3 regions of the Thermoanaerobacter siderophilus SR4 genome follow, and region 3 is predicted to be linked to each of the others. Evidence: riboswitches for the same ligand, from Rfam matches in the RefSeq annotation. Region 3 holds a riboswitch; each other region holds the start of a gene.

Region 1 (9,761 bases), 800 kb from region 3:
GCCTGACAAAATTGGTATATTATATGATTTTCCTAAATATACTAAAATGTTTGAAAAAATAAATTGCCATATAAAACCTAACAATATTCCGCCTATCAAATTGGGAGTAAAAAACCCTGCTCTAAAGAAATTTTGGCCTTTTACGCCACTCGTTAACATATAAGCCAAGAAAAAAGCTATGACATTAATTAATATTACTGTGAAAAATACATATTTTAGTGTCAATAAAAAAGATGTCCAAAATACTTTATCTTTAAATACTTGTAAATAATTTGAAAAACCTACAAAAGCATGTGTAGCAGAAATACCATTCCAATCAGTAAAAGTTAAATATATTCCATATAAAAACGGTAGTATTATTACTGTGAGAAAAGCAAAGGTAGTAGGTCCTGCAAATATCAAGTACGTTTTGAGTTTAGCCAACAAAGTTTTTTCTTGTTCCACACTCATATCCTCCTTCACTTTTATATTGAATAACGGATAGACAATAACATTCTATCCGTTATTCAATCAAATCTTACGTATTATTGAACATTTTTCCAATAATTTTCTATTTCATCAATCAATCCTTTTCTGTCAATTTTCCCTGCCAAATACTTTTGCATTGAAGCTCCTAACTTTGACCAGTGGTCAGGTGGCAATGTAGTCATAAACTCTAAAGTATTACCACTCTTAACATACTGCAAAATAGATTTAGCAAGGGGATCTTGCGGTTGTAAAGTTATATTTTTAAATGCAGGTATAATGTTAAGTTTGTTCACAAGCATGTCTTGACCTGTAGAGCTGTATACCAACCAATCTAAAAATTTCTTAGCTGCATCTTGCTGCTCAGCACTATTTTGTGTTTTATCTATGCCGATAAATTTTGTTACACCTACAGGTATACCTGAATTACCATAGTCATCTGGGTTATTGCTGATTGGTACAGGTATAAAGCCGTATTGTCCATTTGCAGTATCAAATTCTTTTATCTGTGGCCATGCCCAATTTCCCATAAACCAAAATCCAACTTCACCTTTACCAATAAGCTCTGGTCCTCTATCATAAGTCGGAGATAATGGATCATTTTTATCTATGTTGTACTTTTTCATCATGTCAAAAGTATCCATTAAGCCATTAAACACTTTATTATTTGCTAAATCAACTTTTCCCGCTTTTAAGTCTGATAAAAATTGAGCTACTTGAGCAGGATCTTTAGATTGATCCGCATACGCTATTGAAAGGAAATGTGCGCCTAAAGACCAATCCATTGGAGAAATTTCTAGTGCTTTAGCACCTGTTGCTTCTACTTTTTTAAATGCTTCTTCTAAAGCATCTCTCGTCTTTATAGAACTCGGATCAAAGTTTCCACCATAAGCCTTGTCCAGTACAGCCTTGTTGTAAATAAGTCCATATCCTTCAACAGCAAACGGAAACGCTATAACCTTTCCATCCACTGTAGCTGCATTTAAAGCACCATCTATTGCATCTGAAACCCACTTTTCACTGCTTAAATCTAAGAATTTATCTTTGAATTTTGCTATATCACCTGGATCTAACATTGCCATTGTCGGTGCATTACCAGATGCATACATGGAGGTAACCTTTTCAAAAGGTGACTGACCGGCTGCTGCAGGAATGACTTCTACAGTAATATTCGGATTTTCTTTTGTAAAAGCTTTAGCTGCATCTTCTAATTGAGCCTGAATTTCCCCCTTAGAATTTAGCAAAGTAATTTTTACAGTCTTTGTTGCCGTGGCAGTACTATTACTTTCTCCATTATCGCTGCTTTTTGTACCACAGCCTGCCATGAGCGAAAAAACCAATGCAAACGTCAACATAATGGATAAAATTTTTCTCTTCATGACAATCCCCTTTCTTTAAATTTTTTAGATTTACTCTTATTATACTTGATTAATTTTTATATGTCAACCGTTTGACATAAATTTTTTGATAAAATGTCAACCGTTTATAATACGGTTGACATTTTTGAAACTTATTAATATTATAATAGATTGTATCTTGCTATTTTGTTAATTTGTTCAACTAATCGTTCTACCTTTTCCTTTTGTGAAAATTCAAATCGTGACTTAAAAACATTAGAGCCAGATACATTAATAGATAAATTTAAAAACCCAGTTTCTTCCTCATCAATGTACGCATTTAAAATCTTATGTACAGGAATGTAAATCCATATACCACCATATTTTACATCTTTTATAGACTTTGCATTTTCTTCTTGTAATATTATTAATTCTTTATTTGTAAATATAATCATATGAGAAGTTGATTTTAATTTTTTGAAGAATTTAAAGTAAGGAACTTTTATATCAGCTTGATATAAAAAATCTATTACTTTTTCGCCATTTAATACAGCTTTTTTTGCATTTGTAATTTATATCCCTCAAACAATCAAAGTCATCTATTTCTTTTTCCTTATCAGACGTTTCTATGTCACATAATAATATACGTAATTTTTCAATTATAGGCTTAAATATATTTTCGACAACAGTGTTGTACTCAAGCACAAATGACCTCGTTTCACCTTCTATGTTCCCATTTATTTTTAGCCATGAATATAACAATATAGACCCATTTTCAATGTAATTAATATTTTCAATAGGATACGAAACAGCATTAATACTATTTTTCATTTTTTCGAGAAAAACCACATTATTTTCATACAAGAACATGAGTTTATCGTTTGTCTTTCTTCTACCCCAGCTATCAGCAGGAGCATATATAGCATTTAAAAACTGGGTTGAATCTTTAAAGTTCTCATCATAGTAAAATTTAAATATTTCTGGAATTTCACTGTAGTCTTTCACATTTCTTGCCCAGGAATCTATATCAGACGGCATTTCTCTCACCCCCCTTTTAACTTTTTTCAATTTTAAACAGTGTTATTAAAACAACTGCCATTATGGAACATAATGCTCCAAAGTAAAAGGGTGCAGCAGGAGATACTTTATCCCACAAATATCCAGCAATAAAACTTGCGGGAAGTGCGAGTAGTCCCATCGATGCATTATACAGCCCAAATGCAGTTCCTCTATTACTATCATCGACTATATGTGCAACAAGAGACTTTGCAACACCTTCCGTTGTTGAATAGTAAACCCCATATATCGCGTACAAAACCCAAATATGCCACGGCAATTTTGCTAATGCAAAACCGAGATATGTAACTGCATAAATAATCCAACCTAACCTTATTACATTAACTCTTCCTATTTTGTCAGACAATACTCCACTTGGTACTGATAATAAAGCATAAAACAGATTAAACATAGCTATAATTATCGGTATCGTTGAATCTTTTACACCAACACTGCGTGCTCTTAAAATCAAAAATGCATCACTACTGTTGCCAAGCGTAAATATCAGCATTACAATGAAAAACAGCAGAAATTTTCCCTTAAAAGCAGACAAATCTAATTTGAAAGATGAACTTACTCTTTCGCCCTTTTGCTCCACTACAAATAAACCTATGAGGATTATTGTGATAAAAGCTACAAGGCCAGCAATCAAAAATATTAATCTGTACTTTATAGAATCTGTATATTTGGCAAACAAGAGCATCAAACCAGCAGTAATCAATGGCCCAAGGAAAGAACCTAATGTGTCAAGCATTCTTTGAAATCCAAACGAAAAGCCCATATTTTTCATTTTAGAAGATTTTGCAACAAGTGCATCTCTCGGCGCATCTTTTGTACCTTTCCCAATACCATCAACCAGTCTCAACCCAAAAACCATTGCAGCACCATTCGTCAATGGCAGTAATACTCTTCCAATGGCAGAGAATAGATATCCAATAAACACAATAGATTTCCTTTTTCCAATTTTATCTGAAATTATTCCGGATATTATTCTCATAAGGCTTACAACTGTAGTGACACTTCCCTCTATTAAACCTACCATTTCTTTACTCAGTCCTAGAATCTGCGTATAAAAAGTAGGCAAAATAGGTACAATCATATCCTGACTTAATCCACCAAAAAATGCAACCCAACCCAAGACTTTAATGTTATTATTCTCATTGTTTTTATTTCTTTATTTTCCAATTGACTCACCTTCCTTATTTGCCACTCTTGTTTTAATTTTCTCCAAAGAATTTTCAATGATATTTTTTGTTAAAATTGAGAATTTATCTTTGTTTTCTAAAAGAAACCTGTGAGACTCTTCTCCGCCAATCTCTCCAAGAGCCCAAACAATAATCTGTTCAATATATGGGTCCTTTTTATCCCCATTATTGCGTAAATGTTCTATCAATACTTTTTCTGCTTTCTTTATTTTAAGTTCTCCAATTATTTTTGCTGCCATATAAGCGACATTATAATCCGGATGATTTATGGCTTTTATAAGTTTTTCACTGTAATCATCATCTGATATATTTTTAAAATCATATCCGCAATTTGAGCACTTTTCTTCTCCAATTTCAGCTATTTTAAAACACACAGGACATATATATCTCATCATTCATCAACCCTTATACCTAAAGTTTTTTTAAGATATCTATTTTCAGACTCATAACCTTTTAATCTTATTTCAAGTGTTTGGTTGTCACGCATCAACTGAAAATTTTTAAATTTCATTGCAGAGTATTTAGACGCCATAGAAATAAGCTGTCTTCTTAAATCATCTTCATTAGGATTATCCCGTTCTATTTGATATGCTTTAATCCCCATTTCAAAAATAGCTCTATATGCGTCTTCTTCTGTAAAACCATCTTTTTCAAAATCAGCAACTAACTCTTTGATTTCTTCAAAGCTTTCATCAGTAATTTCAAAAGAAATCCTAATCATAATAGCCACCTCGCAATAGTTTCAATGCTCTTTCAATCGAATCCTTAGAGTCATACCATGGTTCATCATGAAATCTATAATCAAATTTTGTTATAAACCATTCGAGGTCATTAATATTTTTTTCAATTGCAGCTTCATTTATTTTAAATATTTTCTCAATTTGTGGTGTAACATCCTTTGCACTTTCCATAAGCATATTTAAGTGGTGGAAACATAATCTAGACAAGCCTTCAATGTGCCTTTCAACAAAATCTTTATCAGCATGTAAAATATCTATCAATATATGCATCTGGTATTTATCTCTTTCACTTAAATAATCACAAATAAGGCATTTGTTTTTTGTTTCTTTCCCTCTTTTTTTCTTTAAAGACTTACGTTTGTCTGTAATCTGCTGCAATTTATAACTGATATTTGCTTTTAATGCAATTGCCAAACCTAATTTATCATATGAGTTATTCAATAATTCCAAATGATAATGGCAAAAATTTGTCTCTCTTATTTTGACATACATTTCAGGGTCTTTTAAAACCTCATCTTCAAACAAATGCTCACAATAGGCTTTTTCTTCGTCTTTTATAACCTTGCATATTGGACAACCTCCCTTATATTTTTCAAAAACCTCATACAATGGAATAAATTCTAACTTCATGCAGATTCTCATCCTCTCTTTTTTGTCAAATAAACAAAAATGGCTTCTACGAAAGCGCGTAGAAGCCATTAGCCTTCACGGCAATAAGGTGAGCTTCATCACCGTTATTTAACTTTTCTCTATAATAATATTATACATTTTTTAAACAAAAATACAAGTGAAAAGGCTACATATTAAAGACTGTTTTTCGGTTTGGATTTATGATTTTTGCTTAACATTTAATAAATCTTAATTATTTTTATCTTTTTATCTAATTATCCCACAAAATATCTATGGTATAATTATATTGGATAAACAAAATCTTTATAAAAAGGGGTTAGAATAAAATTGACATCATATGTAAAAAAACGAACCTTTATTATATTTATCTTTTTTACTATTATGATTTTCGCCCTTATCGTAAGGCTTATATGGATACAGGGTATAAACTCTGAAAAACTTGCCATGGCAGTCGAAAGGCAAAGTACTGCTGATATCATATTAAAGCCTCAACGGGGCAATATTTATGATGTAAACGGGAATATCCTTGCCTGTAATGTTCCAGCAGGAGATGTATTTGCGGCTCCTAAATTTATAAAAAATCCAGAAAAAGCTTCAGAAGAACTCTATAAATACTTAAATATGGACAAAGACTCACTTTATAAAATTCTTTCAAATAAAAACTCAGAATGGGCTGTACTTGGCAGGTCCATTCCTCTAGAAAATATAAACAAAATAAAAAGTCTTAACATACCAGGCATATATGTAGAAGATACTTTTATGAGAAACTATCCCAACGGCAAAATGCTATCACAAGTATTAGGTTTTGCAGGAATTGATGGCAACGGTTTGTATGGCCTTGAATATTCTTTAGATAAATACTTAAGTGGTGTACCTGGTCGTGAAATCTCTCTTGTTGATGCAGAAGGTAGAAAAGTAGGAGTCCCAAGCAAGCTTTACAAACCTACAAATGGTAATAATATTGTCCTTACAATTGATTCTGTAATACAAAGTTATACAGAAAAAGCCATAAAAAATGGCTATGAAAAGTATAAACCGCAAGATGGTATAACAGCAATAGTCATGAATCCCAAAACAGGTGAAATTCTAGCAATGGCAAATATACCTGATTTTGATCCTAATAATCCTCAAAAAATATCCTCACAAGACTATTGGTCAAACCCGGCAGTCTCTAGCATTTATGAGCCTGGTTCCGTCTTTAAAGTAATTACTGCTTCTGCTGCTTTAGAATCAGCGGTAGTAACACCTGATGAGCAATTTGATGACCCCGGTTATTATATTGTATCGGGGCATAGAATTAATAGCTGGACAAAATTAGGTAAGATAAACTTCGAAGAAGCTATAGAAAAATCTAGTGACACAGTTTTTATGCAGGTAGTAGAACGATTAGGTGTCGATGCCTTTTATAAATACATACAAGCTTTTGGTTTCGGCACTCCAACAGGAATTGAGCTTCCTGGAGAAGCCAGTGGAATGATTTTGCCAAAGTCAAAGATATATCCTGTCGACCTCGCTACTATGTCCTTTGGACAAGGAATCGCTGTAACTCCACTCCAAATGATTACGGCTTTTTCTGCCGTGATAAATGGTGGAAACCTTATGGTCCCACATATTGTAAAATACATCGAAAACGGCGATAAAATAATTAAAGAATATAAGCCTCAAATAGTTAGACAAGTTATCTCTAAAAAAACTTCCGATACAATGAAGTATATACTTGAAAAAACAGTAACAGAGGGTACCGGCCAAGCGGCACAAGTACCTGGATATACAGTAGGTGGAAAAACAGGTACAACGGAAAATTATGCTCCAGGAAAATACGTAGCATCATTTGCTGGATTTGCACCAGTTGAAAACCCAAAAATTGCCGTATTAGTTCTTGTTAAAAATCCAACGCAAAATGGTCATATGGGAGGAGAAGTAGCCGCACCAATAGCCCAGGAAATATTAAGAGATACTCTTAGGTATTATGACACAGTAAAAAAGTAAAAAATAATAATACCCGTTATTTGTACTGCACCAACTGACTTACACTATTTTTTATTTCCTCTGTTATATCAAAGGCATTTTTGCTATTTTTTATTCCTTCTTTTATTTTTGCCATCACTGTGTTGTTTATTTTTCTCCATCCGCCAAATTGTGGGATGATATTTGTATAATTAATAGCTAATTCAATTCTTTTCATTTTATCGTCTTCAATAATTTTGTGTTTTTTAACTGGTACATAACCTAATTCAATCACCTTTTGTTGGTCTTCTGTAATAAACCTTATAAATTTATACTCCATCTCAAGCTTTTTTTCATCTTTTTCCTTCTTTATGCCATAGGCATATATTTTAGGTGATAATGTCAGTGGTATGCCACTTTCACCTTCAGGGTACATAGCTACATCAAACTCAAACAGCTTTCCTTTTGATTGTAAATTTTTAAGCTGTGCTATTTTATAGCTTTCTTCTATTAATACAGCAGTGTTTTTAGTAGTAATAAAGTCTTGCCATAATTTTTCTCTGTCCCCCTCAAGTGAAACAGGATTTACCACCTTATATTTATTGAATAAATCCAAAACTTTTTGCACCCCTGAAACTGCTTGAGGGCCAAAAAAAGAATACTTTTCTTTGTCAAAAGCCTTCGCACCATCTAAAAGTAAAAATCCCCATAAATTATAGCTATCAAGCGCGAGAGAAAGACCTAATCCATAAAAATATTTTTTATCCTTTTTTCCTTCAGTGTAGGTGAGTTTTGTCATACTATCAACAAATTCTTCGTAATTCCATTCCCCATTTTCAGGCAATTGAATTTCTTTTTCGGCAAACATATCAACATTTAAAAAAAGAACATTAGTATACATTCCTAAAGGCATTCCATAAATATTGCCTTTATAACTTATAGCATCAATAACGCCTTCCTTGTATTGTTTCTTAAACTCTTCATCTACATATTTATTAATAGGGCTTAAATAATCATTTGAAATAAAATAAAAATCTGCCCCAACAGGTAAAATATCTGGCAAAGAGCCATCTTTAGAAGAGTTAATCATTTTTTCATATCCGTCTTTATATGAAAGAGGTTCAAAATCTATTACCACACCCGGGTATTTGTACTGAAATAATTCTATTTTCTTTTTTATAAATTCAAATCCTCCTGGGTCTTTAATTGAAGGATGAGGGAAATCCCAAAATGTAATTATTCCTCTAAACTCCTCTTCTACCTGATTTTTTTCTTGTATTTGTTCTTTTTCATAAAGATTCATATAGTAAGGCCAATATATAAGAAAAAATATCACTAACAAATATAACAAAATAGTAAAAGGCTTTCTCACATTAACCACCTCTTACTATCTATATTCTCAAAATTACTCTTAAATAACTTAAAAAGCAGGATAGATTTCCTAATTCTACCCTGCTTTTTTATCAATTTATATTTTAAGCCCTGCTTTTCTCCAATCCTCTTTAAATCTTTCTATTCCCGCATCTGTCAACGGATGTTTTACCATCTGCATGAGCACTTTATATGGTACTGTCGCTATATGTGCCCCTAGTTTTGCCGCCTGTAAAACATGTATAGGATGTCTTACACTTGCAGTTATTATCTCTGTATCTATGTCGTAATTATTGAATATCGTAACAATATCCTCAATAATCTGCAAGCCATCTGTATTTATATCATCAAGCCTTCCTACAAAAGGACTTACATATGTTGCACCTGCACGAGCTGCGAGTAATGCTTGATTTGCTGTAAATATTAGCGTCACATTTGTTTTAATTCCTTCTTTGGAAAGAACATTTACTGCTTTCAACCCTTCAGCCGTCATAGGAATTTTTATTACTATATTTTTATGTATCTTTGCCAATTCTCTTGCTTCCTTAATCATACCCTCATGGTCATCGCTTATAACTTCTGCACTTATAGGACCATCTACAATTTGAGTAATTTCTTTTACTACCTCAATAAAATCTCTTCCTTCTTTGGCAATAAGAGATGGGTTTGTAGTAACACCTGATATTACACCTAATGCATTAGCTTCTCTTATTTCGTCAACATTTGCAGTGTCAAGAAAAAATTTCATCACTTCATCCCTCCGTTATCAAATTTATTTACCTTTATTATATATCTAACTTTAAAAAATTAAAAGCCATGCTTTATAGTTATGCAATTTTATTTTATCTGTAAAGCAAGCCTTCAAAAACTCAAACAGTATTTTTCTTGTATATTTCATACCTTAAATGGTCTATAAATTGTTTTGCACTTCTTGGAGACCTTCCATTATGCCATATAGCCCATTGTAATGCTTTTTCTTTTAATAGATTCCATTCTATTTCTATATTGTG
Region 2 (9,761 bases), 820 kb from region 3:
AAAGCAGTATTGTATATCTTTGTAGAAAAAGCACTTATTGTACCTTTATTTTCCCTAACCAATCTTAATTGAAATACATTTACACCTGCAATTTTTGCCTCATTAGCCGCAGTAGAGGCAAGAAGTATAGGAACATTCTTTCTTGTAAAGAAACACTTCTTTTCTGCACAGTCACCAACAGCAAATATATCTGGATCGTTAGTTCTCATGTATTCATCAACTGTTATTGCTCCTCTTTCATTGAGTTTTATACCTGCAGCTTCAGCTAACTTAGTATTTGGTTTCACTCCCATAGCTAATATGACAACGTCAGCTTTTATTCTTTCACCTGTATGCAGTTCTACTTCTTTTACTTTTGTATCCCCTATAAGTTTTGTAACTTTTGTATTTGTTTTTATTGTTATACCATGTTCTTTTAATGTAGCTTCTGCCATATCACTATATTCAGGGTCAAAGGCTTGCCACAAAAGCTTGTCAGCAACCTCAATTATTGTTACATTTTTGCCAAGAAGTTGCACCTGCTCTGCCATTTCAACACCAATAAATCCACCGCCAATTACTACAACATCCTGAGCCTCGTTAATCTTTTGCTGAACAAATTTTAAGTATTCTTCGTCTTTTTTATTGTAAATACATTTTCTAAGTCATGCCCTGGTATAAAAGTAGGAACTATTGGCAAAGAACCTGTCGCTAAAATTAGTTTTTTGTAGGAAATTTCTCCACTCTTTTTAGCATTAACTTTTTGTTTTCCCTATCAATTGAAAGAACTTCATCTATTATTAAATCAATACCAGCATTGGTAAGCATTGCATCGGGTATAACATTTTTAGATGTGTCTTTTAATGTTCCAAAAATGTACGGAATACCGCAAGGAACCATTACCCGTTCTCCCATTCTTACAACAGTAACTTTCTTATCTTTGTAAGTTTTTTTAGCAGATAAAGCTGCTAAAATTCCACCTGCGCTTCCTCCAATGACCAAAACATCAGTTTCCATCACTTCTATTACCTCCTATATTTTGCATTTTGCTAGAAACTACCCCCTACCCTGTAGGGTACCTCTACGTAAATTATAGGATTATAATAAACTTATGTCAATAAAATATCAAAAATTTGTTAAGAAAATAGTTTAACAATTTTATTGATTTTTTATTAACAATTGTTTTATACTTTAGAAATGCTGGCACAAGACCTCATATTCTTTAAAAAAATAGATGCAGATATGCTAGGAATAGGTCCTTTTATACCTTGCGAAAACACACCTTTAGAAAGGGAAAAAGGCGGCAATGTGGAAATTGTATTAAAAATGTTGGCTTTATCAAGACTACTATTGCCTGACATTAACATACCTGCTACTACTGCTTTGGCTGTTAAAGACAAAGCAGGTTATATTAAAGGACTAAAGTGTGGAGCTAATGTAATAATGCCAAATATAGGTATAGATGAGTATAAAAATTTATATAAACTTTATCCTGGAAAAGTACCTGACAATCCCTCTGAAGCTGTAAATAGCCTTGAAAATATCAAAAAGCTTATTTTATCCCAAAATAGGACAATTGGAAAAGATAAAGGCTATCGTAAAAAAATATTAAATAACAATCGTTCCTTTCTTTACAAAAATTTTTTAGAATAAAGTTCTATAGCTTCCTCAACAGTGTCTACATCTTTCGCTACTATAGGAGTTTTATTCCATTCTTCTTTTATTCTCCTTTGGCTCTCTTTACCCATTGCCTTGCCAATAAAAACTTGACAGTCCTTTAAAACTTCCATTATCTCATCTGTCTCAGCATGTTTATGTTTATCTCCCCCATAGGGATTTTCCCTTCCTTCAACTTTTTTGTAGCTATTATTTTCATCTACTTCAAAGATTATAAAATACTTGCTCATGCCAAAATGCTTATCTGATAAATGTATCTTGTCGTTAGAGCCTATTGCTACTTTTATCACAAAAAGTCCTCCTCATCTGTTAAACAATAATTGATGAACTGGTAGTCAAATAAGATAGTTTGTCTTTTAAAACAGATTTTAGGATTCCATATTCGTCTATTCCCGTGCAATGACCTGTATATATTTTCTCTATTCCATAGCTATCTATTTTTTTGGCTATTTCTATGATTTCTTCTTCTGGCATACCTCTTAAATGAAAACCTCCAATTAATGACTTGAGAGAACTTCCTTCAAAACGCCTTTTTGCCGTTCCCAAAATATTTAATATACCTGCATGGGAACATCCCGTAATTACATTAATTCCATCTTCCTCTTTTACTACCACAAAAACCTCATCTAAAAAATTATCCTTTATTTTTTCTCCTTTTTCTTCAATTAAAAAATTCTTAGTAGTGAATTCATTGTCATAAACTATGTCAGTGCTTGTGATCACAAAAAAATCTTTTTCTACTTCTGTATCTTCCTCTATTAGCACAAAATTATTTTTGTATTTATTGTAAATTGCTAAGTTAAAACCTATCTCATCTATATTTCCATTTTCCCTCAATGCATATTTTTTATCTAAAATCCGCTTATGAGCATATATTTTTACATTGGGATTCTTTTCAAGTAACCCTTTTAGTCCTCCGATGTGGTCATAATGTCCATGAGTAAGCACTACTTTTTGTAATCTTTCCACTTCTATCCCCATTAAACCACAGTTTTTCATAAAGTTTTCACTCTGGCCGGTATCCACCAAAACTTCTTTATCATCTTTTTTTACTAAAATTGATAATCCATGTTCTGCTACAAAATTTTTATTAAACACCACATTTTCTATAAGCACCTGTATTTCCAATTACTCTCTCCTCCCCTCTTTAGTGATGATGTTCGTGTTTTTCACAAGGGCTGTTAGAAGATGTCAAAGTACCATTGATGTACTTCTCTACTGCTTCTTTTGCATCTCCTTCAGCACCAGTTATTATATCTATTCCGTAACTATTAAAAAGCTCAATAGCACTGGTACCCATACCTCCAGAAATTATACAATCAACTCCTTTGTCTTTTAAAAACCCTGGGGGAAATCCTGGCCTATGACCGGGATTAGGTAAAAAAGTAGAGTCTTTTATTTTACCATTCTCCACATCAAAAATCCAAAAACCTTCACAATGTCCAAAATGCATTGAAACTTCTTCGCCTTCTGAAGCAACAGCAATTTTCATTTACTTTCCACCCCTTCATCTAAAATTTCTTTAATCCTAAGCCACATTTTATAAATTTGCTGGTAAGCAGTGCTGTCAGGATAACTACTTAAGCTTTGTAAATTTTTTAGAGCTTTTACAACTGTTTCATCAAAATCTATTTTCCCAACAACCACAATGTTGTTTTCCTCACAATATTTTTCTATTTGTTGTGATACTTCTTTATTTAAATCCCATTTATTGACACACACCACGGAAGGAACTTTAAAGCTTTCTATCGCTGACAACACTCTCTTCATGTCAGCAAAACCAGAAAGTGTAGGTTCTGTAACAATTAATACCAAATCAGCACCCGTAGCAGAAGCAAGGACAGGACATCCTATTCCTGGAGTGCCATCAATTATCAAATACTCATCGTTATCGTCACTTACTTCCTTCGCCTTCTTTCTCACCTCTGTCACCAATTTCCCTGAACCATCTGCTCCAGGAAAAAGCTCTGCATATACTACTTTTTCTCCAGACTTTGTCTTGGCATATACTACATGGCCTGTTTTTTCCTCTACCAATTTAATCGCTTCAACAGGGCATTTATACATGCAAAGGCCACAACCTTCACAATAATAAGGATTTACCTCAAAATTTGAAATAGCATCAAACCTGCAAAGTCTTTCACAAAGTCCGCATTCAATACACTTGTCTTTGTCAATTACTGCTGTCTCTTTGCCGTAAAAGTCTTGCTTTTCTATTATTTCTCCTTGCAAAACTATATTTAGGTTAGGAGCTTCTACGTCACAATCCGCCATAATCTTATTTTTAATAATGGTGCTCAAAGTAGTGGCAACTGTTGTCTTCCCTGTACCACCTTTCCCGCTTAAAATTGCTAACTGCTTCATTTTTTTATCAACTCCAATGCATCAATCGTCAACTTCTCAAATATTCCTTTTACCTCTTCATTAACCTCAATCAACAATTTCCCTTTTGAATAAGCCTCTGCAAACTCTTTTTTAAAAGGAATCTTCGCTAAAACTTTTATGCCTTCTTTTTCGCAGTATTCCTCGATAATATTGTCCCCTTCCCCAGCTTTATTAATGACAGCGGCCATAGGAATGCCCATCTGTTTTACAAGCTGTACCGCTAAATCAAAGTCGTGCAAACCATAAGGAGTAGGTTCTGTAACCAGAATGCACAAATCACTTCCTTCAATAGAATGTATAACTGGGCAAGAAGTCCCTGGCGGGCTATCCACTATTACAGGTTTATCTACATTCTCAATCAATTTATTAATCTCTTTTAAAATAGGCACTCCAGTCGCTTCTCCATAATTTAATTTTCCGTCTATAAAATCCACGCTTTGGGCTTTGCCCTTCCTTATCGTACCAATAGGTTTGTATTTTTCTACTATGGCATCATAAGGACACATCTCAAAACAAGCTCCGCAGGAATGACATAAGTGGTCAAACACGAGAATTTTTTTGATTAATTTTGTTAAAGCTCCAAATCTACACGCTTTTACACACTCACCACATAATGTGCATTTGTCGGAGTTTATTTCAGGTATTATGACTTCAACCGTTTTTTCATCTTCTATTTGAGGATTTAAAAATAAATAGCCATTAGGCTCTTCTACATCGCAATCAACATACAGGCTATTATTAAAAGTTTTGGCAAGGTTAACAGAAACAGTTGTTTTTCCTGTCCCACCTTTACCACTCAATACAGAAATCTTGACTCTTCTCATCTTCAATGCTCCTTTTAATGATGGTGATGTCCTTGATTTGTCGCTTCTGTTATCTTTTCAAGGCTTCCATTTTTAAAAAGCTCTATGTTTGTTTTTACATCTCCTTCTATTGCTTTATAAACTGGAATTTCTGCTGCTTTAAATACTTCCATAGCGTTTGGTCCTACACTGCTTGAGATGAGAACTTGTACGCCTTCATCTATAAGAGTCTGTGCCGCTTTAGTGCCCGCACCACTGCTTTGGGCTACTGCAGCGTTGTCAATAACTTTATAATCCATCGTCTCACTATCAACTATAATAAAATATTGAGCTCGTCCAAATCTTGAATCCACCTTAGCTTCAAGAGTTTTTCCTTCTGAGGAAATAGCTATTTTCATATTGCATCCTCCATTTCATTATTGACATATGTTACTTACATTTATTAATATATTATTATTTTTGTCATATGTCAATAAATTTATTAAACAAAAAGCGCACTTAATCTGTTTTACTATAACACTTTAGCCAAATTATATCAAATTAAAGCATAAAAATAAGCAGCCACTTGCGTGACTGCGACTTTTAAAACTAATTATTCCTCTTTTTTATCGTCTTTTTTCTCTAATTGGTCCAATCTTTCTTTTATATATTTTAATTGGTCTTCCAAATATTTTGCTTCAGCACTTAAAACATCTTTTTCATTTATATTGTAGCCAGGATATTGAGGATACCCATAACCATACCATCCTCTTGCCCAACCAGGAAGTCCTGTTAAATAGTACATATGTCTAAATCCTCTTCCTCTGCCGAACCAACCGAAGCCTCTGCCAAATCCCCAGTATGCTCCTACAGGATTTAAATAACCAGGTACATTATATCCTGAACAATATCCTAAGCCTCTTCCTGTTCTTGGGCCTAAACCCATTGGACCTGTTCCATCTCCTCTTGGCATATCAATCCCTCCTCTTTTATTTTGGTCATATGACCATTACCTAGTTATATAATATCACTGTTATGGACTTATGTCAATAATATTTTACCCAAAAAAATATTTTTTATTGTTGAATTTTTAAATTCTTTCACTTATATACTTCACTATATTATTTCAACATATTTAAAACATGCTCTAATTCTTCACGTATTTTTTCAATATCTTTTAGCAATGTCTGATAACAAGCTTTTTCTCTTTCGAAGCTATCTCTATCAAATTTATAATCCTTTATTGACTTAGCAAGTAGTTCTTTTACAGTATCATACATCGTTTGTAATTTAAAATTCATATCTTTTTCAAATTCACTAAAACTTTCTTCAATCCTTGTTAATAAATCATAACGAATGCGACCTATGTTTCTGTCAACATCAATGTCTACTCTATCTAAAATCCTTTTTAAAATAATTTTTCCAGCAAATTTTTTAGGCAAAAAATAGGTAAAATACACAGGGTCTATTTCCAATGCACCAACATCATATCCTATCTTGTATGTAAATTTACTCTCTGCCGTAATACCACCTACGCTTTTAAAATATTCCAGATTTATGCCGAACAATTCGTTTGCTACTGTTTTTACTTCATCAATGACTGCATTGAGCCTTAAAAGATAATTAGACAAAGCTTTACTATATTGTTCTTCAATATCCCTTTCAATATGACCTTTTAATTTTTCAAATTCTTCTATAATAGCTCTTTCGAGGTACTTTTCAAGCTCTTTTTTCTGATTAATTCGACTAAAGTCACGAATACCGTGGTAATATCCTTTTATCTTTTCTGATACTCTTATACTGATAAACTGTTTATATTCTTCCATCTTTTTATCAAAATTCTGTAAAATATTTTTCATATCACCTTGAAACAATAAGGATATTTCTTTTTTGCTTTTTTCAACTTCTTTAATAAAGTTCTCAAAAGATTTTATATTAGATTCAAGACGCTCTAATGGAATTTGTTTCAATTTTATACTGCTTTCAAAAAAAGTTTGGCACATCGAAATAATTCTTTCAATATTTTTGGCATAGCTTTCAAGCAACACTTTTTCTTTTTCTTTTATTAAAAAATTCTGCAAATCATTTTCCAGCTTTTGAGTTCCACTCTTTTCAATTGCTTTATTATCTTTTGATATTTTGCCTTCTAATGCCAATTTAGCAGAAATTGGATAAATAGAAATGTTATTATTCTTTGTAATTTCTCTTACAATATTTTCATTAAAATTGATTATTTCCTTTAACTCCATTTCATTTACATAGTCAATTTTATTTAAAACAAAAATATTTTATTAACATTTTCAGATATTTTAGACAAAAACTCCTTTTCCAGTTCACTTATAGGAGGGTCTACTGAAAGCAAAAAAATCACAGCATCAGCTTTATTTATATAACTATATGCAACATCTGTATTATGTTTATAGACTGAACCAATTCCCGGTGTATCTATGATTACTACGTCATTACTTATAAACTCAAAAGGATATCCTATATGTATTTCCTTGACTCCTTTTATGTTTTTAGGGTTGTTTTTTTCTGTGCAATACAAATCCAATTCTTTAATGTCAATATTTTCACTTCTGCCATCATCATATAGAACTTTTGCCCATATATCAGTGCTATATTGGATTTTTGTTATAACAGATGTTAAAGGAACAACACCTGTTGGAAGTATATCAGCTCCTAACATATAATTAGTAAATGTTGATTTTCCTCTTTTAAATTGTCCTAATATCACAAGATAAAAAATATTATTGCAAAATTTATTTTTAACTTCTGAAACAGCTTCTCCTACTGCTTTAATATTGATATCTTTTGATATTCTTTCTATTTTTTCAAATATCACATCTAAGCTTCTTTTCATCTGGTTATATTGCTCCTTCATTAGCTCACCTCATATCAACAGTATAATCGAAATTCAGATATGGAGTGACATTTTTTACCTTACCATCACCCCCTAAAAAGCAAAATAGTTCCTACTGGCTTTTACACCAAGTAGGAACTATCAGCCTTTCGGCGGTTGAAGTGAGTTCCATCACTTTTTATACAATTGTCAATATCATTATACCCAAAATGTAAAAACTTTGCAAGATAGTAAAAGCTAAAGATATGCGTGCATTATATTTTTTGTTATATGATATAATGAAAGCAAGGGGAGGTTTATTAAAGAGTGTGTTTGACTTTTAAACTGTGACTTTCAAAGAATAAGCATAGGAAAGTGGATAAAAATTTAAGTTTTAGAAAGGATGAAAAATTATGCCTAAAATATCTGCTTTTGAAAAACATTTTGACAGATATGAAGAATGGTTTGAAAAAAATGAATACGCCTATCAATCGGAATTAGATGCTGTAAAATTGCTTATGCCGAAATTTGAAAAAGGGTTGGAAGTAGGAATCGGAACTGGAAAGTTTGCAGTACCTCTAGGTATAAAAAGCGGAGTAGAACCTTCTTATCAAATGAGAAAAATTGCTTTAGAACGGGGTCTTAATGTGGTAGATGGAGTAGCAGAAAATCTTCCGTTTGAAGACAACTCTTTTGACCTTGTTTTAATGGTGACGACTGTATGTTTTGTAGACGATGTGCTAAAATCCTTCAAAGAATGTTTTAGAGTACTTAAAAATAGCGGTACAATTTTAATAGGCTTTGTAGATAGAGAGAGCACAATTGGCAAAATATATCAAGCAAATAAAGAAAAAAGTCTATTTTACAAAGAAGCAACGTTTTATTCTACAAGTGAAATAGTTGAATTGCTTTACGAAGCAGGATTTAAAAATTTCAATTTCTCACAGACCATTTTTAAAAAACTTGATGAAATAAAAGAAAAAGAACCTGTAAGATATGGCTTTGGCAAAGGCTCCTTCATAGTAATAAGCGCTAAAAAATGATATTTGAACTACACTTTTTAAACAAAGCTTTTATTACGTTGTCTAAAAAATCCCCTTCTTTGGGTTGCGTATCCTCTTTTGATTCTATTTTTTCTATCAATGTACCTGATAAAACAATTTGCACATTTTGATTTCTATCCACAATTATTGAGATAGGTTCCAAAGCTCCGCTAAGTATACCTAAAATAACCATTATCTGTGAAGGGGTTAAGACTCCCTTCTTTTTTTCATCTCCTCCTTTTCCACCTGTATTATCTTTTTCACCATTTTCCCCATTCCCTTTATCACCATTCCCTCCATCTACATCAGGATGTTCTCCACCTTCTTCATCTTTATCCTCCTCCTTATTTTCTTTTTGACCATTCTCTTCGCTATTTTCCCTTAATCCTAGCTTTAATAGCAAATCTTTCAATTGGGATTCTAAATTATCCGATGAAAACATGTATTTTCTCCCCCTATAACTTTTATGTCATCTTATTGGCAGTGGAAAAATTATTATCGCTGGCTCTTCAGGTTTTGCATAACCCAAACCGAAATAGAGAATCAACGAAAGTACAATTACAAGCAAATAAGCATTTAATCCTTCTTTTTCTTCTTTCATAGCGATCACTCTTTTCATAAAATTTTATATACTCATTTTTACATATGATTTTATAGTTTGTCTTGTGCTTGTACTGAATAATAAATATAGGCCTCCACATTAGTATGGAAGCCTATGCTTTGTCTCCTCTGTATATTAAAGCTTCTTCGTCTACGTATAATTCACAAGGTTTATATTCATTTTCAATTCCTTTTGAATCTTTTAAGGTCTCTATACGATACATAGAAGACCGGTACCAATTAAGTTTTGGCTCTACTTGCACAAATTCATATTGTTTACCTACTGTATTTAAAAGATAGTCCCAATTTACATAATGATTAAAGTTATGGATAATATCTGTCACTACCACTTTAAATTTACTTGCTAAAATTTGCTGGAAAACATTCCACTTTTCCAATGAGGCCTCTATCGACGTCAGTCCAAAATACCCCGCACACCCTTCTTTGGAAAGA
Region 3 (9,761 bases):
AATAATTCCATTTATTATAATTCTTAGCAAAATTTTTCTTGGAACTACTAATAACCATCCTAAAAGATAAAGTAAAAACAAGCCAATTAAGTAAGCAATGATTATATTGTATTCAATGCTTATATTCATACAAAAACCCCCTAAGAGTCTACTGTTATATTTATACTTAGGGGGAGGACAAATTATGATAGGAGGGACGAAAAATTATCAAAATTTATTCCCTCTTCTTTTGCTTTTTTCAATAAATATATGTACTTTCTCTTTAAACTCTCTAACCGATATATAGCATAATCTACTAAGTCAGGGTCTGTGACACTTTGAAAATAAATTTCTGCATCTTTCAATTCTTTTATCGTTTGTCTCACTTCATTTACCAATTGATAGTTCTCACTATTGTAGTCATATATATTTTTTGTTACCGCAATCTCTTTTAAATAATCGAAAAGCATTCCCATAATATACCTCCTCAACCGTATTATTTCCTAAAATACGGTTGAGTATACATCAAAGTACCACTTCTTTTAAAATTTCTAAAGACTCTCCGCTTACTTTATTATCTTTCACCGATTTTGCAATAATGTCTATCGCCTGCTTCGGTTCAAGTCCCTTTCTATAAGGCCTGTCTTCTGTCAATGCTTGATACATGTCACAAACCGCCACATGTCTATCAATCTCTCCAATTTCGTCACCTTTTAATCCCTCAGGATACCCGCTTCCATCTAATTTCTCGTGATGATTTGCGGCCCATTCTGCTATATCATCTATTCCTCCTATTTCTTTGAGTATTTCTTTAGTATAATAGGTATGAGATTTTATAACCATAAACTCCTCTTCAGTAAGCTTGTCCGGTTTGTCAAGAATAGAATTAGGTATGGCTAGCTTTCCAAGGTCATGAAGCAATCCCGCAATTTTTATTTTCCTGGTCACTTCTTCATCATAGCCTATCACTTTGGCCATATTATATGCCAAGTTTGAAATACCTCTTGAATGGTTATATGTAAATCGGCTTCTATTATCGATAATCTGTGCAAAAACCTCTGCTATATCCTCTAATTCATTAATTCCTATTGAAACCGTGTCTTTAGGTTCAATCCTTTTTAATATACTTTTTATATCAAAAAATTTATAATCAAGCCAAAATTTTTCTTGTCTTGTAAGGTCAAGTAATGCATTTGCAACCACGGGATTAAACATCTTGCCAGTACCACTTTTTATACCTTCTTTGATATTATTCCGAATATTATACTCACTTTCTTTCCCAACCGATGAGGTGTACCGTATATCAAATTGATCAGATATAAAAACAATCTGAGCTCCTAAAGGAATAGAATCGCCATTTAGTTTAAAATGTCCGCTTCCATCGTAATTTTCATGATGATATCTTATAATATCCGAAAAATTTTCTCCAAAAGGCAACTTCTTTACAATTTCACTTCCTCTTTCACTGTGTTTCCACCATTCGTCTTTGTTAAAATCTTCGTATATATCTCCTTGTCCTATATCATGTAACAAAGCAGAATAATACACTTTTTTTGTTTCTTTTTCATCCAAATTCAGCATCTCAGAAATCCTTAGAGAAATATAAGCCACCCTTCTTGCATGTCCCATGTTCTTATACTCTTGCACGTCAAGGGCCAAAGATAAAGCAGACAGCAGATTATTATAATTTAAATTCACATTTTATTCCTCCTAACTGATATTTATTTTCTACTGACATATATTATACACCAATCAAATCAATTTTCCCATATAATTTCCGAGATAATATCCCAATACTCCTCCTATTAGTCCAAATATAATTGTTAAGGACATATATATAAATGCATGAAAATATTTTTTATTCTTGATTAAGTCTACTGTCTCATGGGAAAAAGTTGAGTATGTTGTAAAAGCACCTAGAAATCCCGTTGTCAGAAAAAGTTTAACATCATAGCTTAAATTTACATTTATTTTAGGACTTGATAAAAAGTTTAATAAAAACGCACCTAATACATTTATAATAAAAGTTTCGATAGGAATAACTATCTCTCGGTTTTCCTTTATATGCCGCGATATTTCATATCTCAATATTGCTCCCAAAATTCCTCCAATTCCTACATATAGTATACTTGTCACTCTTCTTCCTCCCGCTCCTTTAATAGTAAGTCAAAAGTTTTGTCAGCAAATTCAAATCCTAAATAAGACATCAAAAGGCCACCAAATATTGATAAAATTATATAACTTAGAGCAATATAATCTTTCCCTGCTTTTAATAAATTTATTGTTTCCATACTAAAAGTAGAAAATGTTGTAAAAGCCCCAATAAATCCCGTTGTTATCGCCAATCTCAAATTAGTATTTACCTTGTACTCATCCATAGTAAAATTAGCAATAAAACTTAACAAAAACGAACCTAAAATATTTATTACAAAAGTTTCAAAGGGAAATGCAGTGTGATACATCTTTGTAAAGTAAATTGTTATTAAATATCTTAGTACGGCTCCAAAAAACCCGCCAATCCCTATATAGATGTATTCCATGAAAATCTCCCTTTCTGTTTACATTTTTGGGCAATAAAAAGCTCCTATTAGGCCTTATATCATCCTAATAGGAGCCATCAGCGTTTCCGCATTTATGGCGAGCTCCATCGCCTTCTGTTATTTACCACAAATTTATTATAATAAAGTACAAATGAAAATGCAATACCTTTTACAATTCTCTTCTACCTTCAAGAGCCCTTGAAAGAGTTACAACATCGGTGTATTCCAAGTCACCACCTACCGGCACCCCATGAGCAATCCTTGTGACTTTTATTCCTAACGGTTTTAATAGCTTAGCAATGTACATTGCTGTCGCTTCTCCTTCTATGTCAGGATTTGTAGCAAGTATGACTTCTTTTACATTTCCATTTTTTACTCTGTCTAAAAGTTCTTTAATTTTTATATCTTCAGGGCCAACGCCCTCTATAGGAGAAATAACACCATGAAGTACATGATACACTCCTTTATACTCTCGTATTTTCTCCATTGCAACAACATCCATAGGATGAGAAACAACACATATAAGAGAATGATCTCTTTCTTTATCACTACATATGTTACAAACCTCTGTGTCAGTTATGTTATAACAAATTCTACAATACTTTATCTTTTCTTTTGCATCAATAATCGCTTGAGACAAGCTTTTTACCTCTTCCAAAGGCATATTTATTATGAAAAAAGCAAGCCTTTGTGCTGTTTTAGGACCTATACCGGGCAACTTTGACAGTTCTTCTATAAGCTTCGCTATAGAAGTAGAATAATAGTTCATTTTTTCACCTCAAAACAGTCCAGGAATGTTTAGTCCTCCGGTTATCTTTGCCATTTCAGAAGCAATCATTTCTTCTGCATTCCTTAACGCTTGATTAACCGCAGCTAATACAAGGTCTTCTAACGTTTCTACATCATCTTTATCTACAACATCAGGATTTATTTCAATACTTACAAGTTCTTTTCTGCCATTAGCAACTGCTTTTACCATCCCACCACCGGCAGTAGCTTCTACAGTCTTTTGCATTAGCTCTTCTTGCATTTTCTTTATTTCTTCTTGCATCTGTTGGGCTTGTTTAATCATGTTATTTATATTAAACCCGCCCGGAAATCCGCCTTTTGCCATAACACTATAACCTCCTAAATTTTATTCTAAAAATATTTATATGCTTTTTTGAATTATTTGTGAAAATTATATTATCTCTATATCTTCACCAAAAAACTCCTTAACTTGCTGTACAAGTAATTCCTCTTCATTTTTTCTTAATTCAAACTTCAAAGGAATTGCCTTCCCAACTAGTTCTTTTAATATTCCTTCAATAAAACTTTTGTTTTCCGCTTTGCTCAATTCCTCCTTTAATAAAGCATACTCTTCAGGATATTCTACCACAATTGTTCCTTTTTTAAATAAGGAATCCCTTTTTCTATAAAGGCATACAAAGCTATTCTTTCTTTTTTTATCATTTCTTTTACTTCAGCCCACACCTTTTCTAGATCTATATCCTCTTGCTGTACTATTTGCGATGCCACGTTTTCTTCTTTTCCTTCTTCTGGCGAATTTATTTTTTTATTTTTCTCTTCTTTTTCTTCCCTCAAAAAAAATTGTCCTTTTTCTAATTTGTCTTCTATTTGTTCTACTCTTGCTAACAAACTCATCATATCGTAAGAAATTTCCGGCTTTATCAACCTCAAAATAGTCACTTCTAAAAGGGTTAACGGAGATATAGCATATCTAACTTCTTTTTGTAGATTTGTAAATTTTTCTAAAGCGTTAGTCAAAAAAGCTGTACCAAAGTTTTGCACTCTTTCTTTTACAGTTTCTACATCGCTGTATAAAATTTCTTTTAATTCCTCTCCTCCTGTTTTGTAAAGCACCATATCTCTCAAAATATAAGTTAAGGACTTTAAAAAATTCCCCACGTCTATTCCATAAGACAAAATTTTATCTAATTGTTTCAATGAAGCTGCTACATCTTTAGCATTCATGTAATCTAAAAGAGAAAATAACATTTCATCATTAGCTACACCTAACATTTCGCATACATCTTCATAGGTTATAAGGCCTTCTTTATAAGAAGCACATTGTTCTAAAAGACTAATAGCATCTCTCATAGAACCATTGCCATAAAGTGCGATAGTTTTAAGACCCTTCTCTTCAATTTTTATGTTGCTGTCAATGCAAATTTTTTCAAGATTTTGCGCTATTAATCGAGTAGGTATTTTTTTAAAGTCAAACCTTTGACAGCGGGATAAAATAGTATCTGGCAATTTGTCCGGCTCTGTAGTCGCAAGAATAAAAATCACATGAGGAGGTGGCTCTTCCAATGTCTTTAAAAGAGCATTAAAAGCCCCTGTAGAAAGCATATGCACCTCATCAATTATATATACTTTGTACTTAGCTAGGGATGGAGAGTAAATTACAGATTCTCTCAATTCTCTTACATCATTTACACTGTTATTAGACGCAGCATCAATCTCTAAAACATCCATCGTAGTGTTGTTATTTATAGCTTGACAAATCTCACAAGAATTACAAGGCTCTCCATCTTTATTATTTAAACAATTAACTGCTTTTGCAAAAATCTTAGCTACACTGGTTTTTCCTGTTCCTCTTGTACCTGTAAAGAGATAAGCATGTCCTATCTTTTTTAACTTTATTTGGTTTTTTAAAGTTCTTACAATATGTTCTTGCCCCACCACTTCTTTAAAACTTCTTGGCCTATACTTTCTATACAAAGACTGATACATGTTTAACACCTCGTTATTTTCAATTGTAACAAAAAAAAGATATATTTCTACATCTAAAATTTTAAGAAACACTTTCAAATATCTGATTTTTTACTTCCTCTAGCTTTTGCCTCGCATTCATGTAAATTGAGATAAATACATCTACTATTTCAGGATGAAATTGAGTACCTTTATGTCTTAAAATTTCATTTACTGCTTCTTCAATAGTCATTCCTTTTCTATAAGCTCTATCAGAAGTCATTGCATCAAAGGCATCAGCCACACCAAGAATTGCTGCTTCTATAGGGATTTCTTCGCCTTTTAAACCATAAGGATAACCTTTCCCATCATATCGTTCATGGTGTTTGGAAATAGCTTCTAATATTTCTTTCGGCAGATCTATAGGCATTAAAATTTTTCTTGATATCTCTGGATGACTTTTTATAACGTTATACTCTTCTTCCGAGAGTTTGCCTTTCTTTAGAAGAATAGTATCAGATATACCTATCTTTCCTATATCATGTAATATCCCTGCAATCCTTAATTGTTCTATTTTTTCCCTTGAAAAGCCCATATATTCCCCTATTAAAACAGCATATTGAGATACTCTCATAGAATGTCCTTTCGTATATAAATCCTTTGCTTCCATTGCATAAGCTAAAGCTTCTATAGTCTTTATATAGACTTTTTTAATCTCGTCATACAGTTTGGAATTTTCAATTGCCACAGACACTGCGCTGGCAATAGATCTCAATAAACTCATATTTTTGACCGTATTTGCTGCAGTCCAAACTGTTAAAATTCCCTTAGTTTCATTTCTAAAAATTAAAGGCACTATCACAACTGAATAAACATCTTTAGCTGCAAAAATAGGTGTTATTTTTTCACTATGAGAAAACTCTTCTACATCTTTTATTTTTATTTCTTTTTGATTTACTAATTCATTTATGTCCTCTTCTGATAATTTAATTTCTTCATAGACAGGATAATCTTTTAATTCTCCCCCTTTTACAAGTAAAACAAACTTATGAAAATACGGATTATATTCTCTTATAGTGCACAAAGGTGAATTTAACAATTCAGCAACTTTTTCTACTATGTTATTCAATACCTCTTTTATGTCACTTCCCGATGTAAGTAGCCTTCCTACATCACTAATAGCCAATATTTCATTATTCTTTTCAGCTATCTGTTTTTTTACATAATACATTTCTGTAATATCTCGAGAAATGCCTTGAATGCCTACCACTTTTTCATCAATTTTTAGCCTTTTAACATGGGTTTCTGTTATAACCAATAAGCCTTCTTTGTTTTTAAAATTGATTTCTGAAAAATTAATTTTACCTTCCATCATGTTTTTCAAGATTTCTCTGCTGTCTTCATCTACAATTTCAAAAATGCTTTTTCCTATCAATTCGTGAGGAGTATAATTTAAATACCTTATAACTCGTGAATTGACAAATTCAATAATAAAATTTTTATCAGTCACCCACAAAATATCCCGAATATTTTCTACTAACAATCGATACTTTCTTTCAGAAATTTCTAATTCATGAGTCAAAGTCTCTAACTGCTCGTAGGAAGCTTCTAATTCCGCGTTAAACTCCTGTAATTCTTCATTTTGTTGTATTAAACTTTCCGTCTGTTCTTTTAATTTTTTATAACTTTGAGATAAGTCTCTAGCCATGGAATTAAAATTCTCTGAAAGTTCCCTAAACTCTTTTGAATCAGTAATATTTAACTGATAATCAAAATCCCCGCGAGAAATCCTTTTAACAGCTTCGTTTAATTTTTTAATAGGTTCAGACAATTTTTTAGATAAAAAACTCGATAACCCCAGCGAAATTAATAAAATTATTCCCCCTATAAAAACTCTATTTTCAAACCCTGACAAAAAATGAGCTAATGACAACGAGTAAACAATTACAGAAATTCCAAATAAAGTAAAAAATATCCGTGTATTATAATAATATCTTTTAAACATACTATCCTCCATCTCTTTTCTTTTGTAAGAATAAGTTCCCTATATTTATTTCGGCTAAAAGCCTTCACATTTTAAGTAAGAGTTATAAAAAATAATAAGAAATATTTTCCAGTAAAAGAACAAAAATAAAAGGCCGTACACCCAGCTTCGACCTGCCACCATAAGCGTTACATAAGCAGTTAGCTCCACTCAAGCTCCCCTGCGGCACACGGAAGTGTTTGCTTACCGCTGCTTCCTTCCGGACCTGACGGGGTTCGCAAATTTCCGTTGCGCAGGACTCAAGTATCAACGCCACTTACTTATGCCAGACCTTACAATGGTCAGGCCTCAGCCTGGGAATTCGACCCTGCTATAGCGGGTTGCAGGTTACAGGGCACCGCTACCTCCCCATCTAGTACGGCCAAGAATTACCTTTTTCATGGCGGAGAGAGAGGGATTCGAACCCTCGGTACCCCTTTTAAAGGGTACACACGATTTCCAGTCGTGCACCTTCGTCCACTCGGTCATCTCTCCACGTTTTACTGGACTTCAACCCATGTAATTACTCCACCTTTTTATTCAATTTTCATGGCGGAGAGAGTGAGATTCGAACTCACGAGGCGAAAAATTCGCCCACTCGCTTTCGAGGCGAGCGCTTTCGACCACTCAGCCATCTCTCCGCACTTATCCCCTTAAATTTTCAAAGAAATCTTTTAAAAGAGTTTTGCATTCCTCTTCCATTATTCCAAAATACACTTCTGTTTTACTTCCTAAATAGCTGTTATTTAAAATATCAACTACTGTACCTGCAGCACCTGTTCTTTCACTTTCCGCTCCTATATATACCCTCTTTATGCGGGATTCTAAAATAGCTCCAGCGCACATAGGGCAAGGCTCTAAAGTCACATACATGCTACAGTCATCAAGTCTCCAACTGCCAAGGGTTTTACAAGCTTCTTTTATCGCTAATATTTCCGCATGAGTTGTTGCATCATTTGATGATTCTTTTTGATTGAATCCTTTCCCAATTATTTGTCCATCTTTTACAATAACAGCTCCAACAGGTACTTCTCCAAGTTGGTAACTTTTCTTCGCCTCTAAAATAGCAGCTTCCATGAATCTATTAATCATACAATCCACCGTAAATATGCATGCCCACAAAATAAACCTGTGGCTTTTTATTTGTACTCTGCATAAAGGTATTTTATCAGAGAATTATTTAAGTGTCAAGTATACTCCTACTTGAATTTATTTAGATCACAAACAATACAATATAATACACTATCAAAAGTATTGCACCTAGAGGAACAGCAGTTCGTGCCCATTCTGTACTTTTTATTTTTAATTTTCCCGCTGAAATGATGTTTGGAATATTACCTGGAATTAACATCCCTCCACTAATAAGCATTCCCATTAAAATAGCTCTTATCTGTTCCGGCGTCATTGATGGAGAAATTTCTGCTGCTGCTAGCGTAGCATTATCAACAATTGCGGAAATTGTATTTACCCAGTATAAAAGCTCACTTTTCATTTTAACAATATATAAATCAATTATAGGCTTAAAACCTGTTCCAAGTAGCTCTAATGCAAAAATAAAGACGAATACTTTAAAAGCTCTAATGAATACTTCTTTTATATTCTCATCTGCCTCAACATCTTCTGTAGGCTCACCTATCCCACTTTCTCTTTTTGCAAAAAATGTTCCTATTAATCCAAGAGCTAAAATTGCAATTATTATATCAATACCTATTAATCGTGCAAGATAAAAGAAGTCGGCATGTAACTTGGATACAACAATAGTAGCCAGTGGCTCTCCTACAGGCGTTAAAACAGCACCAAGGCCTATGGAGAAACAAGCAATGACAATCAAATTTATTTTGTTTTTTCTAGTAAGAGGCAAGTAGTTTACGACTTCAACCAAAACCAAAGAGGCAATTATTGCTGTAATAATGCTTGACATGAGCCCAAGTACCACGATTATAATGAATGCGAAAAGCCTCAAAGATATTTTATCTGCAACTTTTTCAACACCTATTTTCAATTTTTCTTTTAACAATGTAAAAATTAACCCTGCAATCAAAACTGCCAAAGTAATATAGTAAATGAGTGGATTTTTGAAAATATGGAAAAACAATTCTGCACTAAATTGTTTTGACACAATTACAGATATAATTCCCATTGTAAATAAAAAATATTCCAAATTGTGTTCTACTTGTTTTACCACAAATGGCAATAACAGAATAAGTACTAAAATTACAACTAATGCTGTTACCATATATATACCTCCTTGTAAGATATATTTAGATACAAAAGAGTATATAAACACGAACATTAACTTTTGAGGTGCCCCAGGGGTGTTGCAAAGAGTTTTTGTTGTATAATACTCATAGGATAGTGGCATCGACATAAATGCCTCCTGGGAAGCCTTCTACTAGCTTATTCCATCAAAATAGCACGTCGCCCATCCCTTGAGTATATACAATTGGGTTAGTTGAGGCCCCCTAGGGTATCCTCGCTTCATATGCAAGGCTGTATACTCAAGTAATGTAGGGAGGAACTTATGA

What was found. Region 3 has a riboswitch for fluoride ahead of crcB (fluoride efflux transporter CrcB). Riboswitches for the same ligand answer to the same signal wherever they lie in the genome.
Region 1: another riboswitch for fluoride. It lies ahead of THESIDRAFT1_RS02430 (DUF6062 family protein); the one in region 3 lies ahead of crcB (fluoride efflux transporter CrcB).
Region 2: another riboswitch for fluoride. It lies ahead of THESIDRAFT1_RS15060 (dynamin family protein); the one in region 3 lies ahead of crcB (fluoride efflux transporter CrcB).

What each region holds. Positions count from the first base shown of each region.
Region 1 covers NZ_CM001486.1:497,095-506,855, forward strand. Annotated here, with positions in the region: gene THESIDRAFT1_RS02400 (carbohydrate ABC transporter permease) at 1-444, opposite strand, end outside; gene THESIDRAFT1_RS02405 (ABC transporter substrate-binding protein) at 525-1,844, opposite strand; gene THESIDRAFT1_RS13755 (hypothetical protein) at 1,985-2,257, opposite strand; gene THESIDRAFT1_RS13760 (hypothetical protein) at 2,310-2,840, opposite strand; gene THESIDRAFT1_RS02415 (MFS transporter) at 2,857-3,957, opposite strand; gene THESIDRAFT1_RS02420 (HEAT repeat domain-containing protein) at 4,033-4,458, opposite strand; gene THESIDRAFT1_RS02425 (hypothetical protein) at 4,455-4,784, opposite strand; gene THESIDRAFT1_RS02430 (DUF6062 family protein) at 4,777-5,433, opposite strand; fluoride riboswitch at 5,486-5,545, opposite strand; gene THESIDRAFT1_RS02435 (peptidoglycan D,D-transpeptidase FtsI family protein) at 5,761-7,422, shown strand; gene THESIDRAFT1_RS02440 (ABC transporter substrate-binding protein) at 7,439-8,752, opposite strand; gene fsa (fructose-6-phosphate aldolase) at 8,849-9,499, opposite strand; gene THESIDRAFT1_RS02450 (ATP-binding protein) at 9,621-9,761, opposite strand, start outside.
Region 2 covers NZ_CM001486.1:481,594-491,354, forward strand. Annotated here, with positions in the region: partial or broken gene THESIDRAFT1_RS14525 (FAD-dependent oxidoreductase) at 1-996, opposite strand, end outside; partial or broken gene THESIDRAFT1_RS02320 ([FeFe] hydrogenase H-cluster radical SAM maturase HydE) at 1,168-1,632, shown strand; gene THESIDRAFT1_RS02325 (NifB/NifX family molybdenum-iron cluster-binding protein) at 1,611-1,946, opposite strand; gene THESIDRAFT1_RS02330 (MBL fold metallo-hydrolase) at 1,966-2,784, opposite strand; gene THESIDRAFT1_RS02335 (NifB/NifX family molybdenum-iron cluster-binding protein) at 2,804-3,148, opposite strand; gene THESIDRAFT1_RS02340 (ATP-binding protein) at 3,145-4,020, opposite strand; gene THESIDRAFT1_RS02345 (ATP-binding protein) at 4,017-4,865, opposite strand; gene THESIDRAFT1_RS02350 (NifB/NifX family molybdenum-iron cluster-binding protein) at 4,880-5,242, opposite strand; gene THESIDRAFT1_RS02355 (DUF5320 domain-containing protein) at 5,437-5,796, opposite strand; gene THESIDRAFT1_RS15055 (P-loop NTPase family protein) at 5,945-7,072, opposite strand; gene THESIDRAFT1_RS15060 (dynamin family protein) at 7,096-7,707, opposite strand; fluoride riboswitch at 7,812-7,871, opposite strand; gene THESIDRAFT1_RS02365 (class I SAM-dependent methyltransferase) at 8,079-8,708, shown strand; gene THESIDRAFT1_RS02370 (hypothetical protein) at 8,698-9,150, opposite strand; gene THESIDRAFT1_RS13180 (hypothetical protein) at 9,178-9,327, opposite strand; gene THESIDRAFT1_RS02375 (bis-aminopropyl spermidine synthase family protein) at 9,422-9,761, opposite strand, start outside.
Region 3 covers NZ_CM001486.1:1,299,008-1,308,768, reverse strand. Annotated here, with positions in the region: gene THESIDRAFT1_RS06345 (pro-sigmaK processing inhibitor BofA family protein) at 1-129, opposite strand, end outside; gene THESIDRAFT1_RS06340 (DUF2508 family protein) at 183-455, opposite strand; gene THESIDRAFT1_RS06335 (HD-GYP domain-containing protein) at 505-1,677, opposite strand; gene crcB (fluoride efflux transporter CrcB) at 1,732-2,115, opposite strand; gene crcB (fluoride efflux transporter CrcB) at 2,112-2,519, opposite strand; fluoride riboswitch at 2,581-2,640, opposite strand; gene recR (recombination mediator RecR) at 2,689-3,288, opposite strand; gene THESIDRAFT1_RS06315 (YbaB/EbfC family nucleoid-associated protein) at 3,298-3,633, opposite strand; partial or broken gene dnaX (DNA polymerase III subunit gamma/tau) at 3,700-5,255, opposite strand; gene THESIDRAFT1_RS06305 (HD domain-containing phosphohydrolase) at 5,317-7,218, opposite strand; RNA gene ffs (signal recognition particle sRNA large type) at 7,352-7,618, opposite strand; tRNA gene THESIDRAFT1_RS06300 (tRNA-Ser) at 7,638-7,731, opposite strand; tRNA gene THESIDRAFT1_RS06295 (tRNA-Ser) at 7,787-7,877, opposite strand; gene tadA (tRNA adenosine(34) deaminase TadA) at 7,882-8,328, opposite strand; gene THESIDRAFT1_RS06285 (DUF1646 domain-containing protein) at 8,450-9,472, opposite strand.